3 regions of the Lactobacillus sp. ESL0677 genome follow, and region 3 is predicted to be linked to each of the others. Evidence: predicted binding sites of a transcription regulator. Region 3 holds the regulator's gene; each other region holds the start of a gene.

Region 1 (7,146 bases), 670 kb from region 3:
TTCTCAGAAGATACTTATCGAACCTTAATGGCCGTAGACTCGGCTGTGATGGTAATTGACTCCGCTAAGGGGATTGAGCCGCAGACCAAGAAGCTGTTTAAGGTTGTTAAGCAGCGCGGTATTCCTATCTTTACCTTTATGAACAAGTTGGATCGTGATGGCCGCCCGCCACTAGACTTAATTGCGGAGTTAGAAGATTTACTTGGGATTGAAGGTGTTGCGATGAACTGGCCGATTGGGTCAGGACAAACGCTGCAGGGACTGTATGATATTGCTAATAATCAAGTGGAATTGTACCGCAAGGATGGCGAAGACCGTTTTTTGCCTTTAGATAAAGATGGTAAATTGCCGGTAAGTGAACCATTTAGTCAAAATCCACAATTTCAAGATACCTTGGATGAAATTGACTTAATTAAGGAAGCGGGCAATACCTTTGACCTTGATAAGATCATCAAGGGTGACCAGACACCAGTTTTCTTTGGCTCGGCTTTAACTAATTTTGGTGTGGAAACTTTCTTAAAGAGCTTTGTCCAATTAGCACCAGCTCCTGAGAGCCACGTAGTTAACGGGGATGAAGAATTAAGTCCTGATGATTCTGAATTTTCTGGCTTTGTCTTTAAAATTCAGGCTAATATGAACCCGCATCACCGTGACCGAATTGCCTTCGTTAGAGTTGGCAGTGGTGAGTTCAAAAAAGGACTTGATGTTACTTTAGCTCGAACTGATAAGCCAATCCGTTTAAATAACGCGACTGAATTTATGTCTAGCGAACGTGTACAAGTTACAGATGCCGTTGCTGGTGACATTGTTGGGTTATATGATACTGGTAATTTCCAAATTGGCGATAGTATCTACGCTGGTAAACGTAAAGTTGTGTATCCAGCGCTACCTGAATTTACGCCAGAATTGTTTGTGCGCGTTACTGCTAAAAACGTGATGAAGCAAAAGTCATTCCACAAGGGAATGACACAGCTGGTTCAAGAAGGAGCCATTCAGCTTTACCGTAATTACCAGACCGATGAGTATATTTTAGGTGCCGTTGGTCAACTGCAATTTGAGGTCTTCAAGTTTAGAATGAAGAATGAATATAATTCAGATGTAGAAATGACGAGCATTGGTCGCCGAGTTGCTCGCTGGATTGATCCTGATCAGCTTGATCCGGCAATGTCGAACAGCCGTAACTTGCTTGTTAAGGACCGTTACGATCAACCGCTCTTCTTATTTGAAAATCAATTTGCGGAACGCTTCTTTAAAGACAAGTATCCTGATGTTAAATTAACTGAAAAACTGTAAAAGCAAAAAATGGTTGGCAATTAATGCCAACCATTTTTCTTACGCTCTAATTTTTCCTGTTTGTGCCGTTTGATTTTATCCTTGATGTCTAATATTATGCAGATTGAAAAGTAAATAGCGAGAACAACAAAAGTAACGAAAATTGCTTTGGCAAAAATGCCAAAATTTGTCATGACGGTCCAGATTAAAAAGCAAATATAAATTGACGAAATAACACCAACAATTCTGCCAATCTTGCGGTCGAGGCTAATCAGATGAAATAATTTACCATCATTTAAATCTTCTAATTTTTTCTTTTTCATTTGTCATTACCCATATTTAAATTTATTTTAAAATTAAAATAATATTAGCATTATTTATGATGATTGTTAATTAAATCTTTTGATAATTTTAAGCAAATAAAAAAGCACTTTAAGAATTACCTTAAAGTGCCTAAAACTAGCAATGGTTATCTTACTTATCAACGTGAATTTCGACCACGCGTTGACTTTTATCAAAGGTTACTAAGTATGAGGGGTCACGTTCTTTAATCAAGCGTTTGATAATGAACTCAACTTCATCCTTGCGCACGCGGCGATCGTGATTTTCGATAGCAATTCCGATTGCCTTGTCGCTTTCGGTATAAACAACAGAAGTATTACCCAAAGAGTAAACTTTGACATAGTTAACATCAGTTGAGTTAAGCTGACTGTGTACTAAATCCCGATAACTATTGGTTACATCTATTAAATGCATGGATTTCACCCGTTTCTTGTAGTAGTTTTGTCAACTCTAGTATAACGCTAATTTGTTGTTTTTTCTCTAAATAAAAGCATGATTATTGTAATTTTAAATAATCATGCTTTTGATGTATTTTAGTTAAAGTTCAGTATCTGGAGTAGTTGCTGGGGCAGGCTCTACTTGTCCATTAATCACAATGTGACCATCGGCAACACTTGCAGTTAGGTTTTTGGCATCTGGATGATCAAGCTTGAAGTCAGCCACGCGATCTTCAATTTCTTCTTGAATAGTTCTGCGCAAAGGCCGTGCACCCATTGCTGGATTGTAGCCATCTTCGACTAATTTCTTCTTGGCATCATCAGTTACTGTAATTTGCAAGCCTTGATTTTTGACCATATTGTTGGTTTCATCAAGCATCAAGTTAACAATCTTAACGAGGTCGTCCTTTGATAATTCGTTGAATTCAATAACGTCATCAAGCCGATTCAGAAATTCAGGCTTGAAGAATTGACTCATGGAGCCTCTAGCCGAATCTTTTTCTTCGTCGGTATTTTCAGCCGCAAACCCAACACTGGTATTTTTAATTCCCTGACCAGCATTGGAAGTCATAATGATGATTGTGTCTTTAAAGGAAACAGTCCGTCCTTGTGAGTCGGTTAGCCGGCCGTCGTCCAAGATTTGCAAGAACAAGTTCATTACCGACGGGTCAGCCTTTTCGATTTCATCGAGTAAAATCAGGCTGTAAGGGTGACGGCGTACTTGTTCGGTTAATTGTCCAGCTTCTTCATAGCCGACATAACCAGGAGCAGAACCGATTAATTTGGAAACAGAATAGGATTCCATAAATTCCGACATATCAAAGCGAATCATGGCGTTTTCTGACCCAAACATTTGCTTAGCTAATTGCTTAGCTAATTCTGTCTTACCGACCCCAGTTGGACCAACAAAGAGGAAGGAACCAATTGGACGACCAGACTTATTAAAGCCGATTCGGTTGCGGCGGATTGCGCGAGCAACTTTATCAACAGCTTGGTCTTGACCGATAACGTGGGCCTTTAAAGTTGGCGCCAAGTTTTGCAACTGGTTTTCCTCTTGCTTTTGCAAATCGCCAACAGGAATACCAGTTTTTTCTTCAACGATTTTATTCATAATTTTGCTGGTAATAATCGGGGATTTATCGGGATCAATCTTTTGATCCTTCACTTTGTTGTACTTTTCGATTTGGTCGCGGTAATATGCGGCCTTTTCGTAGTCTTCGTTTTTTAGTGATTCCTGCTTCAATTGTTGAGCAGCAGCGATTCGTTCTTTAATCTTATCTTTATCAACGTAAGGAATGGTCAGATTCATTCTTGAACCAGCCTCATCAAGTAGGTCGATGGCCTTATCAGGCAAGAAACGATCTTGAATATAACGCTCAGACAGTTCGGCCGCTGCTTTAATTGCATCGTCTGTGTAGTGAACGTGGTGGTAATCTTCGTAGCGCTTTTGGATACCTTGCAAAATGCGAATGGTTTCGGCAACTGATGGTTCCTTGACGTCAACAGGTTGGAAGCGGCGGGCTAAAGCCGAATCCTTTTCGATTTCACGGTATTCTTTTAACGTAGTTGCGCCGACTAATTGCAGATCGCCGCGGGCAAGGGCAGGCTTAATAATATTACCAGCGTCCATTCCGCCTTCTGCGTTCCCAGCACCGACAATTTCGTGAATCTCATCAATGAACAAAATAATGTCGTCATGTTGTTGCAATTCTTTAATCAGCTGTTGCATTCGCTGCTCAAACTGACCACGAATACCGGTTCCTTGGACAAGTGAAACGACGTTTAGTGAAATAATTCGCTTGTCTTGTAATTTAGCAGGTACCGAACCATCGACGATTTGTTGGGCGAGGCCTTCGACAACTGCTGTCTTACCAACGCCGGCTTCACCAATTAGGACCGGATTATTTTTAGTTCTCCTATTTAAAATCTCGATTACCCGAGCAATTTCCTTATCGCGACCAATCACTGGGTCAATTTTGCCCTTTTTAGCTAATGCCGTTAGGTCAGTGCCGTATTGGTCAAGTAATGAACGACCACCATTATTGCCGCCGTTAGCTCTTTGCGGCTGTCCTTGATTAGCGTTGTTAAATGCAGCGTTATTACCGTTCATGCTATTAAATAAGTCATCAAAGTCTCCGAAGAAACCGTTGTTGTCATTATTCATATTAATATTTCCTTGTTGTTTAAGTTCTTGATAACATTGTCCACATAAATTAATTTCGCGACTTTGGCCATTAACCTTAGCATAAAGGTGAATGGAAGCAGGCCGCTTTTGACAGTTTTGACAAAGCAATTATACTTACCGCCTTTCATTTCAAGTTTACTAAATTATATAATTAGCACTCTCAATAATCAAGTGCTAAAACTCAAAAACTTATTTTTTGTAAGTTCAATAAATATGTTAGAATAACAGTGGTCATTAAGTAAAAAAGACAAAAAAGACGGTGATATTTTAGTGGATTATCAAAAAATTCTTGAACAATTGGCTGATGGTGAGCTTGATCAATATGAGGTTGAGCCTCAAAATGCCTTTGGTTTTCAAACTGCGTTGTGTGCGTTTGGCAAAAGACAAAATATAACAGGCCGCGCCTTACGTGGTGGGAAAATCATTTATTCACAGTCAAAAGCAGAAAATTTATGATGTAAACTGTTACATTTATGTTGTCTAATTCACAAAAAAATGATAGTCTAATATTCGAATAGGTATTTACTACCGTTTTGATTTTTCAATTTAAAAGGAGATAATTATAATGGAAAAACGCGATTTTCATGTTGTTGCAGAAACAGGTATTCATGCTCGTCCAGCTACGCTTTTAGTACAAGCTGCTTCTAAATTTGGTTCAGATATTAATTTGGAATACAATGGCAAGTCAGTTAACTTGAAGTCAATCATGGGTGTAATGTCACTCGGTGTTGGCAAGGGTGCAGATGTTACAATTAGCGCTGAAGGTGACGACGAAAAAGACGCTATTGCTGCTATTACAGATACAATGAAAAAAGAGGGTTTAGCTGAATAATGACCAAGACTTTAAAAGGAATTGCTGCAAGTGATGGTATCGCTGTAGCACCTGCTTATCTCTTGGTAGAACCAGATCTTTCATTTACGAAGACCACTGTTGCCGACGCTGCTAGTGAATTAGATCGCTTTAAAAAGGCGACCGATGCTTCAGTTAAAGAAGTTGAACAAATTCGCGATAGCGCAAAAAAGAGTTTAGGCGAGGACGAAGCTCAAGTATTTGAAGCCCATTTGATGATTTTAAATGACCCTGAATTTACGGGAGCCATTGAAACTGAAATCAAAGATCAAAAAGTTAATAGTGAAGCCGCACTTGATGAAACTGCACAAAAGTTTATTGCAATTTTTGAAGGAATGACCGACAACGCTTATATGCAACAACGTGCTGCTGATGTGCGTGATGTTTCTAAGCGGGTAATGGCTCATCTTTTAAATAAAGAATTGCCTAACCCAGCTGCAATTGATCATGAGGTTATTGTGGTTGCGCATGATTTGACACCTAGTGACACTGCCCAATTAAATAAGCAATTTGTTAAGGGCTTTGTAACTGATATTGGTGGTCGGACTGCGCACTCAGCAATTATGGCTCGTTCACTTGAATTGCCGGCTGTTGTTGGTACCGATTCGATTACTAAGGACGTTGAAAACGGTCAGACTTTGGTAGTTGACGGTTTGAACGGTGATGCAGTTGTTGAGCCAAGTGATGCTCAAGTAGCTGACTACAAGCAAAAGAGTGAAGCATTCTTAGCACAAAAGGCTGAATGGGAAAAATTAAAGAACGAACCGTCAGTTACTGCTGATGGTAAGAAATTCACCATTGCAGCTAACATTGGTACGCCAAACGATATGCAAGGTGTTAATGATAACGGTGCTGAAGCCGTTGGCTTGTATAGAACCGAATTCTTGTACATGGATTCTAAGGACTTCCCAACAGAAGACCAACAATTCGAAGCCTATAAAGAAGTTATCGAAGGGATGCACGGTAAGCAGGTTATTATTCGGACAATGGATATTGGTGGTGATAAGCACCTTGATTATTGGGACTTACCAGACGAAATGAACCCATTTCTAGGTGTCCGGGCAATTAGATTGTCACTGAAGAACGAAGACATTTTCCGAACCCAATTAAGAGCATTGCTTAGAGCTTCTGCTTACGGTAAGTTAGGAATTATGTTCCCAATGATTGGTACGTTGAACGAATTACGCAAGGCCAAGGCAATTTTAGCTGAAGAAAAAGCTAAGTTGACGAGCGACGGCGTTAAAATTGGTGATAACTTAGAAGTTGGGATGATGATTGAAGTTCCAGCTGCTGCAGTTTTAGCTGATCAATTTGCCAAAGAAGTCGATTTCTTCTCAATTGGAACTAATGACTTAATCCAATACACAATGGCTGCTGACCGTGGTAATGATAATGTTTCTTATCTTTACCAACCAGCTAACCCATCAGTATTACGCCTAATTAAGCATACAATTGACGCAGCCCACGAAAATGGTATTTGGTGTGGCATGTGTGGTGAAGCCGCTGGTGACAGCACCATGTTCCCAATTTTATTGTCAATGGGTCTTGATGAATATTCAATGAGTGCAACCTCCATTTTGCGGATTAGAAGCTTAATGAAGAAGTTCAATACTGAAGACATTAAGGAATTGGCAAATAAAGCATGTTATATTTCTGAAACTGCTGAAGAAAATGAACAGTTAGTTGCTGACTTAATGAATAAGGTTGACAAGTAATAAAACAAAAAATGGTACATTATCAAAGGTAATGTACCATTTTTTATTTCACCTTTAATCTTTCTTGGTAAAAAGGTCATAGTTTATTCACTTTTAGACTGTAATATAAAAATATAATTAATTACGAAAATACTACTTACAAAAAAGAAGTAATATGCTATAATAGATATTAGTTAAGAAGTAGTATGTTCAAAGGAGCGTGAAATATATGGTTAATTTGTATATATCTCCGAGTTGTACCTCGTGTCGTAAGGCAAAGGCTTGGTTGAAGAAACATGACATTGCTTTTAAAGAAAGAAATATTTTCTCTGAGCCTCTTACTAAAGACGAGCTTATTCAAATTTT
Region 2 (7,146 bases), 470 kb from region 3:
CTGGGCAAGTTTACGTAAGTATCCAGCAATGGATTTAGTTGGTCAGGGCTATAGTTTGTTAGTTAATCCACCGGTGCAAACAGCACAGCTTTATTTCTGGGATGTATTGACCACGATTAGCGCGCTCTATCCCGAAGTTGTTTCTAAAGTTGAGCAACGTAAAGTACGCGTTATTACTTCAGGCATTGCTCAAGGGCGAATGGAAGACGATCCTAATGGTCGTGAAATTACTCTGGTTACTAAGGCAAATCAGGAGCTGTTCTTCAAGCGTTTTGACGAATTATTGGAGCAAAGCAAATAGTGCGCTAGCAGTTATCGTTTGACGGCATATTGGCGGTCTTATTAACAGCTACATTGTTGCTTATCAAGCGTGAACAGAATAAAGCAATTAAGTTGCTGGATTTGGTATTATTTTTACTGCAACTGTTGTCGCTGGCGATGTCTTACTTGATACCGTACCGAATGTTTTACAACTGGCATTTAAGGAGTCAACAGCTGCGACCGGCCTGCTAGTATTGCCTGTCACGGTCGTGGATGGTGGTAATGCTATTTATATGACTGCTTAAAGTTATTCGGGAGTAATCGGTGCAGCACTTGCGGCGTCGCTATTAACTATGGTGCAAAAAGGGGATGCACTAGTTCAGTATCTAAATTAAAAAAATAAAAAAACGAGGTTCCTTTTCTGAACCCCGTTTTTTATTAATCTAATGTATTTTAGGCTAAAGAATCCCAAACTGGTAGGTCAGTGATTGGCCCTTCAGCTAAAGTAACTTGCTCTGGTGTTAGGTACTTTTTGTGAACGACAACTTCATAAGTATATTGTTTAAACCAGTCATTAGTCATTACAAAGAACCCTTTGTCGCCGTTCTTTTCACCCCAAGAATTTTCAACTTTCCATTGGCGAATGTGGCCGTTATCCTCATCAACACCAACCAATGTCATGGCATGTGTTGAGGCAGCAGCACCAGTGCGCAGTTGGTCAGCCTTAGACATCTTGGAATCAATGCCAAACAAGTCGTCCAATTGGTACAAGTTAGTATCAAGGTAGCCTTGCTTACGGTCGCTTTGCTCGCCAACATCATTACCAAACCAAACAGCTTCGCCATCTTTTAATTGGGCAACAGAAGCTTGTTCAAGATATTCCATTGGAACATTCAGGAACTTAATCCGGTAAGAACCCTCAACGTTATCTTCAAATGGTAAGCCGTATAGTTTGCCGTATTCGTGGTCAGGAGCATTAGTTAAGACAACATAGTCATCAAAGTCAACGTCACCCATATATTTATGTAAAAATTCAAGCGGCGTTAAGTCCCTATCCAAGTGATATTTTTTATCGTCATCACGGTATTCCAAGTCAAATTTCTTAGGTGGTTCACCAACAGCGATTGCTGTCATTTGGTAAACTTCGCTTAAGAATTTTTGCCGTTTTTCTTCAATTTCTTCATCCTTGCCAGCTTGCTTTAAGTTGCGCAATACTAGGGCGTCCTTACGCATCTTGTCACCCAAGGCTTTAGCAAAGGCATTTGTGTTGTTGGTGTTGAAACTTTCGGGCATTGCGTATGTTGGCACTACACCATATTTTTCAATTAATGCTGCAGCCATGTGGAATTGACCGCCATCTTCGCCGGCATCATTTAAATAAGCCTTAACAGTCCGTGAGTCGAGTGGCTCATCTGCAGTGGCTAAAATGTTGTCGTAAAAAATATTGGCGCGCTCAATTTTATCCCAGAAAAAGTTGTAACTTTGTGAGAAGGTAAAATTCTTAACGTGATATTTTTTACCAAAGTTGTGACGCAAAATATTTAGCGTCGCAAATTCCCAACAACGACCAGATTGGCGCTGATTAGTGACGTTTTCCGTATCTAATTCTGTTGAAAAGACCCGGGTTAATTCACCTTGTACGCGTTCATTATATGAAGCCATTTGAACACCGCTCTTTTGAGCAGCGCGAGCAACGACTTGGTTTTTCGGATTCTCGTTAAAGTTGTCAGCGAACTTTTCGAGTTCTTGCACAGTTAATTTGTGTCCCATATATGTTCTCCCTTTTAATCTTTTTTGAATTACTCTTTAATTTTAAGCTAAAAGAAAACCGAGTTCAATTGCTGAACTCAGTTTTTTGTTATTAGCCTAATGGGTCCCAAACGGGTAAATCTTCGGCAATTGGACCTTCTGCTAGAGCTAATTGCTCTGGTGTTAAATACTTTTTGTGAACAGCAACTTCATAAACGTAGTCGTTAAACCAATCATTGCTCATCACAAAGTAGCCATTCTTACCGACTTGGTTGCCCCAGGAATTTTCAACTTTCCAGCGGCGCACTTCTCCTTGGTCTTCATCAACACCAACAAAAGTCATAGCATGTGAGAAGTTAGCCTCGCCAGTTCGCAGGCGATCAGCCTTGGACATCTTTAAGTCAACATCAAAGAGGCTGCTCATTTGGTAAAGTTGCGAATCAAGGTATCCTTGTGGCCGGTCTAATTCGTGCAAAACATCATTGCCAAACCAGACGGCTTCACCATCCTTGAGCTGCTTAATTGTTGCGTCTGCAAGGTAGGTCATCGGCACGTTGAGTAACTTGATTTCACATAAGCCAGCTACATTATTATCAGCGGAATAGCCGTACAACTTGTTATATTCGTGGTTAGGCGAATTAGTTAAGACAACGTAGTCGTCTAAGTCGAGGTCGCCAAGATACTTTTGATAGAATGTCTGCGGCGTTAAATCCTTGTCCAGATGATACTTTTTATTGTCGTCACGGTATTCTAAGTCGAATTTTTTAGGTGGTTCGCCAACAGCAATCGCCGTCATACGGTAAATTTCGCTTAAAAAGCGATCTTGCGTTTGTACAACTTCGGAATCTTTGCCAGCTTGCTTTAATTGGCGCAGCACTAAGGCATCCTTGCACATTTTTTTGCCTAAAGCCATCTTCAAGGCATCGGTATTGTTAGCGTTGAAGCTTTCTGGCATTGCGTAACTTGGGACAACGCCGTACTTTTGCACTAAAGCAGCAGCTAATTGCCAATGGCCGCCGTCTTGACCAGCACTTGCCAGATACTTGCGCACGGTTCGTGAGTCGAGATCTTGGTCTGCGGTTTTAATAATGTTGTTGTAAAAAATATTGGCGCGTTCGATTTTATCCCAGAAAAAATTATAACTTTGTGAGAAAGTAAAATCTTTGGTGTGGTATTTTTTACCAAAGTAGTGGCGCAGGACATTGAGGGCGGCAAATTCCCAGCAGCGGCCGGAATGCTTTTGTGCTGTAACTTGACCGACATCAAGTTCTGTCGAGAAGACACGGTTAAGGTCATTACTGGCTTTTTGTTCATTATAGGAAGCTGCGAAAATGCCATTCTTTTGGGTAGCACGAGCAATAACCTGATTTTGCGGTTGCTTATTGAAGTCAGCAGAATATTTTGCCAATTCTTGAAATGATAGTTGATGGTTCATTAAGTAATGCTCCTTTTTTAATTAATTATTAATAAATATTTTAAGGCAAAAGAAAAACGAGTTCAATAGCTGAACTCGTTTTAGAGAATTACTTGTATTGGCAACTTATCTGAGACTTCTTGCAAGTATAATAATAAGTTAATCGATTGAAATCGAGTTATCATTGCTGCCAGCATTTTGCTTTGGCAGGGTAATAGTCAATACACCTTTATCATACTTTGCATGAATCTCACTTGCAACTACATTTGGTAATCTAAAGCTACGGGAAATGTGTCCTTCGCTTCTTTCACGGTGGATGATACTGTCATCTTTAGACAAATCTTTGAATGACTTTCTAGAGCCAGATACGCTCAAAATCCCGTTATTGTAGTTTAAATTAATCTTTTCTTTGTCCATGCCGGGCATGTCAACCTTAACAACATAGTTCTTGTCGTTTTCGGCAACATCTGCCTGCATTAATTTTGCCATTTCGTTATCATCAAAAAATTTCTGTGGAAGGTCAAACCAATCATTCATTGCGTCAAATAAGTTATTGTGACGATTCGTTAAATCTTGTGCCATAGTAAAAACTTCCTTTCAAAAATTAAATTATTGGTAAAGAAGACTTTCATTTCTTCCTTACACTGATTATTATAGTAGGCAGATTTGAAAAATGGAAATGTTTAGCACTCTTAATTTTAGAGTGCTAAATTTAAGAAAGAAAGTTTGCTATGACTAGCTATTTTACTTGTGGATAATTTTAAATTAAAAAACTAGAGGAGTAATATTTGTGGTTTATTATCAAAAAATGACACCGGAAGGCTACCAAAAAATTAAGAATGAAATTGCAGATCTAAAAAAGGATCGCCCCCGCAGAATTAAGATTTTGCAGGAGGCACGCAGTCTAGGTGATTTATCAGAAAACACTGAATACACAGAGGCTAAACGCGACTTGGGACACTTGCAAAGCAGGTTGCGTTACTTGGATAAGCAATTAAAGTATGCCGAAATTGTGGAAAAGACTAACGATGGCAAGGTTGACTTAGGAAAAACAGTGACATTAAAGTTTGCTGGTGATGCTGAAACCGAAGAATACCGCATTGTTGGTCGCATGGAAGCTAATTTAGACGAGGGTAAAATAGCATTTGACTCGCCACTAGGTCAGGCAATTATGAAGCAGCCGGTAGAAACAACGGTAACTGTGGCAGCTCCGGCAGGGGAATACCAAGTAACAATTATGGCTATTAAATAAGAAGGCACAATCTGAAATTTTCGGATTGTGCCTTTTGCGTTAAGTTCAGAAACATAAGAAGGTTGAGCAAAAAGATGTTAATTACTCTGAAATTGTTCTTGCCTGTTCGAACAAAAGTTCGTATAATAATTTTGATTAATAGCGAACAAATGTTTGTGATAAGGAAGTGCCATTATGTATGATTATCGTTATGAACCGCATCGCGTAATTTTTATGATTGACAATAAGTCGTTCTTTGCTAGTTGTGAGGCGATTCGGCTTGGGCTTAATCCGATGAAGGCTGTTTTAGCAGTTTTGTCGCACCAACCAAATACTAAGTTTGGCTCGGGCTTAATTATGGCAGCGTCACCTTTGGCTAAGAAGAAATATGGCTTAACTAATGTGATGCGTGCGCGTGATTTGCCGTCTAAAAAGCAAGCGCCAGATTTAATGCTGGTCGAGCCGCATATGAACCTTTATATCAAGCGTAGTATGCAGGTCTTGCAGATTTTCCGTAAGTACGCAGCAGAGGAAGACATTCATGTTTACTCAATCGATGAAAGTATGATTGACATGACTAAATCATGGCACTTATTTGGCGATGACCCCTATCTTGTTGCTCGCAAAATTCAACAAGAAATCCGCCAAACTTTGGGGCTGTACACAACTTGCGGAATTGGTGAAAATCCTTTACTGGCGAAGTTGGCGATGGATCTTGCCGCTAAGCACCGGCGCTCAATGATTGCGGCGTGGCACTATATTGATGTGCCAGATACAATTTGGCAGATTCCTAATCTTGAAGATGTTTGGGGAATTGGCAAACGAACGGCGAAGCGATTGCGGCAGTTGCAGATTAATAATATGTATGACTTGGCCCACACTGATCCCGCGATTTTGACTAAAGAATTTGGCGTGATTGGTGAGCAGCTGTTTGCCATGAGTTGGGGTGTTGACCGCAGTATTATCAGCGACAAGTTTGTTCCCAAAATGAAGCACTACGGCAATTCACAGGTTTTAATGCGGGATTATACGGACCAACAAGAGATTGAGATTGTCTTGCGTGAAATTGGTGAACAGGTGGCAGCGCGGATTCGGGCGCACCAGTTGCAGACGGGGTGTGTTAATTTGGCAGTTGGCTTTAACCAGTATCAGCAGGATGGTCAGCGGAAAGGCTTTAATGTTCAACAGAAGATCATCTCAACTAACGATAATGACTTGCTAGTAGCAGAGCTAGTGGCACTTTTTCGTAAAAATTGGCATGGCGAGACCGTTCGAACTTTGGGCGTTAGTTATAGTCAGTTAGTGCCCGATACTAGTCAGCAGCTGACTTTCTTCTTGCAGCCAGAGCGCCAGATTAAAAAGCGCAATTTTATTATGACAGTTGATAAAATTCGCCAAAGGTATGGCTTTACCAGTTTAGTTAAGGCTTCAAGTTTACTAAAGGGGGCAACGGCAATTCAGCGGAGCAGCCTTGTGGGCGGACATAACGGCGGGAATGCTTATGAGTGATTTTGATAAAATTGTGCAGGATTTTTTCAAAAATTATCAGGATCGCGGGATGAAAAAATGGACTGGCTTTTTTCTAAGTGATCATACAATGACGATAAATAAGGACCGCGACAAGCGCAGTGTTCGGCATCCAAGCAAGAGAACGCTGACTCAAGAAGAAATAGGTAGCAGGCTGCTAGAGGCTTACAGTAATCACCAGTTAGTGCGTGTACAAGTTAAGATAGTCGATGAAAATGATTGTATGCCAGCTGATATTGTTGGCTTCGTGAGTGGCTATCATGAAGATAAAATTATTATTGCTAATCAAAGTGTTGCTTTAACCGACATTAATAATATAGAATTAAAATGGTAAAATTTAATTTGAAATTTCATAAAACTGTCTTTTTTTGCTATAATATGGGACTTGTAGGGTACACAAATGGATAGAGGTAATTTTTGTGAATACACCAGCATCAAGAGAGGGCAACTTATTCCGCTATATTGTTTACTTCATCGGCTATTTAATGGCTGCTGGCACGGTTAAGTTAGTTACTATAAATTCACCAATTCGTATTTGGGATTTAATTTTATTTGCATTAATTTCTCTAATGGTTTTGCTGTTTTTCATTTATCGTTTCAATCGTGAGCAACGCTTTTTTGACCGCAGTCTGTCGGGATCGTGGCTTGCCAATTTTGGCATGACTATTGGTCTAACCTTAGTAGTAACGATGTTGCGCATTGTTGTTTCCTGGTTGCAGGCTTATGGTAAGGTTAAGCTGTATGGCTTTCAAACAATGTATTTACGTCATGAATCAGTCGCGATGTATTGGTTTTTGGTTGTGGCTTTAGGAATTGTGCTACCAATTTTGCAGGAATTTTTAATTACTGGATTTTTATTCAATTATGCGTTCAGACATAATACAATGCTAACGGCAATTTTAGGAATTGCGACCTCGGGTATTCTGTTCAGTGCGCTGAATTGGCAAACGACGGTTCCACTCTT
Region 3 (7,146 bases):
TATTGCCGCCTTGTGAACCCGGATTCTGTGGGCCGGCTTGCGGGCCAGCTTGACCAGCTGCTCCTTGAGCACCACCATTAGCTTGGTACAATTTAACAGCCAAGTCTTGAGCAACCTTAGTTAATTCATCCTTCTTAGACTTCATTTCATCTAAGTTATTGTCCTTTTGCGCTTTCTTTAACGCATCAAGAGCATCTTGGACCTTCTTGGTATCATCTGCAGAAATCTTGTCGTTATCCTTAACTTCCTTCAGAGTCTTTTCAGTTGAGAAGATTAATTGGTCAACTTCATTACGTAAGTCAACTTCTTTTTTCTTCTTCTTATCCTCTTCAGCGTGTTCCTCGGCTTCTTTTTGCATCTTTTGAATTTCTTCATCAGAAAGACCGGATGAACTCTTGATTGTAATCTTCTGTTCCTTACCAGTACCCATATCCTTAGCAGAAACATTAACGATACCGTTCTTATCAATATCAAATGTAACTTGGATTTGTGGGACACCACGAGGTGCTGCAGGAATATCAGTTAATTCAAACCGACCTAAAGTCTTATCGTCTTGAGCCATTGGACGTTCACCTTGCAAAACATGAACATCAACGGCTGGTTGATTATCAGCAGCAGTTGAGAAGATTTGACTCTTAGAAGTTGGAATTGTTGTGTTCTTTTCAATTAACTTAGTGAAGACACCACCCATGGTTTCAATACCAAGTGATAATGGTGTAACATCAAGCAAAACAACGTCCTTAACGTCACCTGAAATAACTCCACCTTGAATGGCAGCACCTAAAGCAACAGCTTCGTCTGGGTTGATTGAGTGGTCAGGCTCCTTGCCAGCCCACTTCTTAACAGCTTCTTGAACAGCAGGAATACGAGTTGAACCACCGTTTAAGATAACCTTATCAATGTCACTAACTGTCAAGTCAGCATCATTTAAGGCATTGTCAAAAGCAACCTTAGTGCGATCAACTAAGTCACTAGTTAATTCATCAAATTTAGCACGAGTTAAGTCAGCTTCAAGGTGCAAAGGACCAGATTCACCAGCAGAGATGAACGGTAATGAAATGTGAGTTGAAGATACACCAGACAAGTCCTTCTTAGCCTTTTCTGCGGCATCCTTCAACCGTTGCAAAGCCATCTTGTCTTTAGATAAATCAACGCCATTTTCATCCTTAAAGTTTTGGATGAGCCAATCCATGATCTTGTTGTCAAAGTCGTCACCACCAAGGTGAGTATCACCATTAGTTGATAATACTTGGAAGACACCGTCACCTAATTGCAATACGGAAACATCAAAAGTACCACCACCAAGGTCGTAAACCAAGACTTTTTCATCTTCGGCATCCTTATCAAGGCCATATGCTAATGAAGAAGCAGTTGGTTCGTTAATGATCCGCTTAATGTCTAAGCCAGCAATCTTACCGGCATCCTTAGTAGCTTGACGTTGAGCATCATTGAAGTATGCAGGAACAGTGACAACTGCATCAGTAATCTTTTCACCTAAGTAATCTTCAGAGAATTTCTTGATATATTGCAAAATCATTGCGGAAATTTCTTGAGGAGTATAGGACTTATCTCCAACTTTAACTTTATAGTCTGCTTCACCCATGTGACGCTTAATTGAAATAACAGTATTCGGGTTAGTGATTGCCTGACGTTTTGCAACTTCACCAACTTGAATTTCACCGTCTTTGAAAGCAACTACTGATGGTGTAGTCCGATTACCTTCTGGGTTAGTAATAATCTTTGGTTCTTTACCTTCAAGAACAGCAACTGCTGAGTTAGTTGTTCCGAGGTCGATTCCGATAACTTTTGACATTGAATTAACATCCTTTCATTACTGTGCAACAACAACCATTGCTGGTCTTAATGTACGGTCTTTGTATTGATATCCTTTTTGTAAAACTTGGACAACGTGGTCCTTTTGATCATCGCTGCTAGCTGCAACTGTTTGAACAGCTTGATGCAGTGTCGGATCAAATTTAACACCTTCAGCCTCAATTTCACTAATTCCGTGATCTTTCATAGCCTTAACTAAAGAATCAAGTGTCATTTGCACACCCTTCTTTAGCTGTTGAGATGCTTCATCATCAACCTTGGCGACTAAGGCACGCTCTAAATTATCCATTGCTGGTAATACATCCTTAGCTAAAGATTGCGACTCATACTTTATTAATTGTGCTCGTTCTTTATTATAGCGGTTTTGCATATTTTGCATTTCCGCTTGACTACGCAAATACTTATCTTCAAAATCTTTGCTAGCTGCTTGAGCTTTAGTCAATTCTTCTTGAAGCTTTTGCTCTGGCGTTTTTTCTTTTTTATCTGCTTTTACAGCCTGCTTTTTCGCTTCGGATTTTGTTTCTTTTTCTGACTTTGCGGTAGTCGCTTCTGTTTGGTTTAAATCTTTTTCACTAGGAAAATCTTTTTTACTCACGGCTAACCTCCTTATTTAAATCGACCGTAATATTCAAGTAATTTCTTCGCTAACTCATTTCTGAAATATTCAAGTAAGCCAATTACTTGTGAATACGGCATATTCGTTGGCCCTAGCAAAGCAATTACACCTTTACCATGGGAACCAACACTGTACTCTGCAGTTAACAAACTATAATCTTTTAACAATTCGTTCGGTAATTCTGAGCCCAAACTGACCCTAACAGGAAATCGACCATTTTTTGAAGTCGGTTGGTAAGAAACCAAATTTGAAATCAAATCGTTATGATCGACTAATTCATATAACGAACGAATACTAGAGACATCCGCTGTTGAAGAATTATTTAACAAATTAATTTGACCATCAACATATAATTGTTCACTGGCAGCGTCATTAATGACATCTTCAACCAAATCAATCAGTTCGCTAGCATGTTTACCACTGATATTTTGACCAACAGCCTTATTAAGCAGCTCCGGCGTGATTTCAGCTAAACTTTTACCAACTAGTTCATCGTTAATCATGCGAACGGCTTTTTCAATCTCATCACCATGAACATTGTGCGGTAAATTATAAACCTGATTCTGAACACTACCATCACTGGTAACTAGAATTGCCATCACTTGCCGACCAACTAGCGGAACAATCCGAAATCCCGTTACAGTTACATCCTGATTTTCCGGTCCTTCCGCAAATGCCGTATAGTTAGTTAAATCGGATAAAATTTTAGCAGCTTCTTGAACGATTTCATTAACTTGATGAAACGGTCGGTCAAGCTGACTAATAACTTTGGTATAAACAGATTCCGGTATTTGCAGCGGCTCGACTAAATTATCAAGATAATAGCGGTAGCCCTCACTGGAAGGAACACGACCACTAGAAGAATGGGTCTTTTCAATTAAGCCCTTATCTTCTAGAACAACCATCTCATTTCTGATGGTTGCGCTCGACACCTTAATCGGCAACTGATTCATCACTGTCTTCGAACCTACTGGATCATGAGTCTGTGTAAAATCATTAATGATTGTTTTTAAAATAAGTTCTTGACGTTCGGTCAACATAAATATCGCCCTCACTTTTAGCACTCTCATATCTTTTGTGCTAACAATTATTATGATACTAGCATTTAGCAGAATGTCAAGTCGAGTGCTAAAAATATTTGGATTTTCTAGCAGCAAAAAATTTCCACCTACTTTTAAGTAGATGGAAGTCTTTATTTATCAGCAAAGTAAGCCTTGATTTCTGCTTCATCATGCGTCATTTGCTTTTTTAATCCTGCAAGATCAACAAATTTTATTTCACCCCGGGTATACTTATACCACTTGATAATCATTTTTTCCCCGTATGCTTCTTGGTCGAAGCCAAACAAGTTAGATTCAATAAAAATCTGTTTGCCTTCATTAATTGTCACGTTGTAGCCAACACTGGTCATGGAATCATACCATTTATCGCCAATGTTAGTTCTAGTTGCATAGACACCGACTTTAGGCAAAACCTTGTTTTCCGACCAAACCAAATTAGCCGTGGGGAAACCTAACTTGTGACCATTACGCAATCCGTGACCGACAATACCAGACATGACATACGGCGAACCTAACAGTTCGGTTGCTAGCTCCATATTGCCGTCGCTAATTGCTTTTCTAATTTCAGTTGAGCCAATTTTCTGACCTTCATAGGTTTGCTTAGGAACATCAATAATATCAAATCTTCCTTTAGCAAATTTAGGGAAGTTTTTCATATTGGCAACGTCTTTTGGCCCATAAGTATAATCAAACCCAGCAACAACGGTATCTGCTTTTAGCTGTACAATAATTTGATCGACAAATTCTTGCGCTGTTAGTTTGCTAAATTTGTCATTAAAATGAATAACAACTAAGTAATCGACACCCAATTGCGCCATTTTATAAGCCTTCTCATCCAGACTATCAATGTAAACAACCTTAGCATTTTGATAAACTTCTTTTGGATGACGGTCAAACGTCATGACAACAAGCGGCAAGTGCTTTCTAGTTGCTGCTTCACGCGCTAATTCAATCAAGTTTTGGTGTCCTCGGTGAACACCATCAAAAAACCCTAACGCTAATACGATTTTACTTGGTATTAAATTTTCTTTAACTGGATAAGTTAAATGGATAATTTGCACAATAAGACCTTCATTTCACCTATTCATTTTGCAAGAGCATCAAATTAGGACGATACTTTTCTGCATCCTTTTGATAAATTGCCTTAACCTTATTATTGTATCGTAATGCAACCTGATTTGCATCAGTTTCTAAAGCAATCGCCGCCCCATTTTTCACTTTTAGCCATTGGTCCATAGTTAAATCAACTTGCGTATAATTTTTAAAAAAGGCATCGATTGGCTGAATCAGTTGTGCGGCTCTACTTGGATCAGCCACAATTTCGTCCAAGCTGACTGCTTGACTAAGATCAAAGCCCGAGCTAGCGGTTCTGCGCAAAGTACTCATTACAGCCGGCACACCTAACTTATCTCCCAAATCATTGACTAATGAACGCACATAAGTCCCCTTACTGCATTCAATTACAAACGCAAACTCCTCTTGGCCTTTTTCTTTGTCAAAAACTGGTTGTGCAGTTAAGTCATAAGCTAGAACATTAACCTGCCGTTTAGGTCGTTCAACCTCAATTCCTGCACGGGCATATTCGTATAAATGTTTACCATTTACCCGTACGGCTGAATAAATTGGTGGTACCTGCTCAATCTTGCCCACAAACGACTGCATCCCCTGAGTAATTATCTTAGCTGCAAGCGGTTCTGTCATTTTTTTAGTTGCCAAAGTTGTGCCACTAATATCATAACTATCAGTGGCGTAGCCAAAAATACCTTCGCCAACATATTTTTTGTTTTGCGTGTGCATTAATTCAATTAGCTTAGTTGCCTGACCAATCGCAATCGGCAAGACACCAGTAACATCAGGGTCAAGCGTTCCAGCATGACCAATTTTTTTGATATGTAAGGCTTTGCGAAGATGGTACACGACATCGGCGCTAGTCATCCCCTTAGCCTTATCAATTACTAAAATACCGTTTAACATTTTTAACCCGTTCCCACTAAAAAAGCGCCACAATGGCGCCTTTTTTAATTGTTACGATCTGCTTCTTGCTTTTTTAAATCAGCAATTAACTTATCGATTTTACTACCATATTTAACAGAGTTGTCCCGCTTAAAAATTAACTCGGGAACTTTATAGACTGTCAAAACCTGCCCAAGCAAGTGACGCATCATTCCCTTGGCTTTTTCTAAGCCAGTAGCAACCTCTTCTTCCTTTTTTGGATCTTCAGAAAGAATACTGTAATAAACAGTTGCATATGATAAATCATTAGTACATTCAACCGCAGTAATCGTAACATCATTGACACGCGGATCACGAATATTTTTCCGCAAAATTTTGGTTAATTCACGGAGGACTTCTCCTTCAACACGACCAATTCTGTGCTTCATACTTTCCTCCTAGCAAAATTACTAATTAGGCTTAACCTCTTGCTTTTCAGTTGCTTCAAGCTGATCGCCAATCTTAATATCGTTATAGCCTTCAATTGTTAATCCACAATCGAATCCTTGCTTAACCACTTTAGCATCGTCCTTGAACCGCTTAAGTGAAGCAACTTTACCAGTGTAGATTACCACACCATCACGAATTAAGTTAACAGTTGAATCACGAGTAACATAACCAGAGTCAACAAAGGAACCAGCAATTGTACCAACCTTCGAAACCTTCCAAGTTTCACGAACAGTTAAGCTACCAACAACTTTATCTTCATAAGTTGGTTCAAGCATCCCTTGCATCGCAGCCTTTACATCATCAATTGCCTTGTAAATAATACTGTAAAGGCGAATATCAACACCATCAGCTTCAGCTTGTGACTTAGCAGTTGCAGTTGGCCGAACATTGAATCCAATGATGAAACCGTTGGAAGCACCAGCTAAAGTAACATCTGATTCATTAACAGCACCAACACCCGCGTGAATAATATTAACCCGAACGCCTTCAACTTCAATCTTTTCAAGTGATTGTTGCAGCGCTTCAGTAGAACCTTGAACATCAGCCTTTAAGACAATGTCAACTTCCTTCATGTTTTCTCTCTTCATTGTATCAAAGAGGTTGTCTAAAGTAATATGTTGAACATTTTCTCTTGATTGTTGCAAAGCTTGTTGTGCTCTTTGCTCACCAACACTACGGGCAGTCTTTTCATCATCAAAGACAACCAACTTATCAGCAGATTCAGGTACATCATTCAACCCGGTAATTTCAACTGGCATTGATGGTGTTGCCTTATCGATTTGACGACCACGATCGTTAGTCATTACACGTACCCGACCAAAGCGGTTACCAATAACGATTGGATCACCAGTGTGCAAAGTACCTTGTTGTACAAGCAAGTCGGCAACTGGACCACGTCCACGAGAAAGCCGCGCTTCAACAACTGTACCGATTGCTTGTTGCTTAGGATCAGCTTTCAATTCCATCACATCAGCTTGCAACAAAATCATTTGTAACAAGTCGTCAACATTTTCACCAGTTTTAGCAGAAATATTAACAAAAATTGTGTCACCACCGTAATCTTCTGGAATTAAGTTGTACTTCATCAACTGTTCTGTAACGTGTTGTGGGTTTGCACCTGGAGCATCCATCTTGTTGATTGCTACGATAATTGGCACTTTAGCACTCTTAGCGTGGTCAATAGCTTCAATTGTC

What was found. The regulator HrcA, encoded in region 3, represses chaperone genes, less so after heat shock. The targets are predictions, from matches to a motif close to TTAGCACTCNNNNNNNNNGAGTGCTAA.
Region 1: a site for HrcA is predicted at 4,388-4,414, ahead of OZX76_RS02850 (ATP-dependent Clp protease ATP-binding subunit). Genes of this name have one in related genera too.
Region 2: a site for HrcA is predicted at 4,108-4,134, ahead of OZX76_RS08275 (Hsp20/alpha crystallin family protein). Genes of this name have one in related genera too.

The regions. Positions count from the first base shown of each region.
Region 1 covers NZ_CP113946.1:545,027-552,172, forward strand. The annotation lists gene OZX76_RS02835 (peptide chain release factor 3) at 1-1,293, shown strand, start outside; gene OZX76_RS02840 (hypothetical protein) at 1,314-1,595, opposite strand; gene OZX76_RS02845 (DUF1827 family protein) at 1,747-2,028, opposite strand; gene OZX76_RS02850 (ATP-dependent Clp protease ATP-binding subunit) at 2,152-4,344, opposite strand; gene OZX76_RS02855 (hypothetical protein) at 4,507-4,692, shown strand; gene OZX76_RS02860 (phosphocarrier protein HPr) at 4,802-5,068, shown strand; gene ptsP (phosphoenolpyruvate--protein phosphotransferase) at 5,068-6,801, shown strand; gene spxA (transcriptional regulator SpxA) at 7,010-7,146, shown strand, end outside.
Region 2 covers NZ_CP113946.1:1,683,681-1,690,826, reverse strand. The annotation lists gene OZX76_RS08290 (nucleoside hydrolase) at 1-301, shown strand, start outside; gene OZX76_RS08285 (C1 family peptidase) at 715-2,031, opposite strand; gene OZX76_RS08280 (C1 family peptidase) at 2,123-3,445, opposite strand; gene OZX76_RS08275 (Hsp20/alpha crystallin family protein) at 3,584-4,006, opposite strand; gene greA (transcription elongation factor GreA) at 4,215-4,676, shown strand; gene OZX76_RS08265 (Y-family DNA polymerase) at 4,851-6,164, shown strand; gene OZX76_RS08260 (hypothetical protein) at 6,157-6,516, shown strand; gene OZX76_RS08255 (CPBP family intramembrane glutamic endopeptidase) at 6,602-7,146, shown strand, end outside.
Region 3 covers NZ_CP113946.1:1,215,865-1,223,010, forward strand. The annotation lists gene dnaK (molecular chaperone DnaK) at 1-1,813, opposite strand, end outside; gene grpE (nucleotide exchange factor GrpE) at 1,832-2,428, opposite strand; gene hrcA (heat-inducible transcriptional repressor HrcA) at 2,440-3,489, opposite strand; gene ribF (riboflavin biosynthesis protein RibF) at 3,642-4,571, opposite strand; gene truB (tRNA pseudouridine(55) synthase TruB) at 4,591-5,484, opposite strand; gene OZX76_RS05950 (ribosome-binding factor A) at 5,529-5,891, opposite strand; gene infB (translation initiation factor IF-2) at 5,913-7,146, opposite strand, start outside.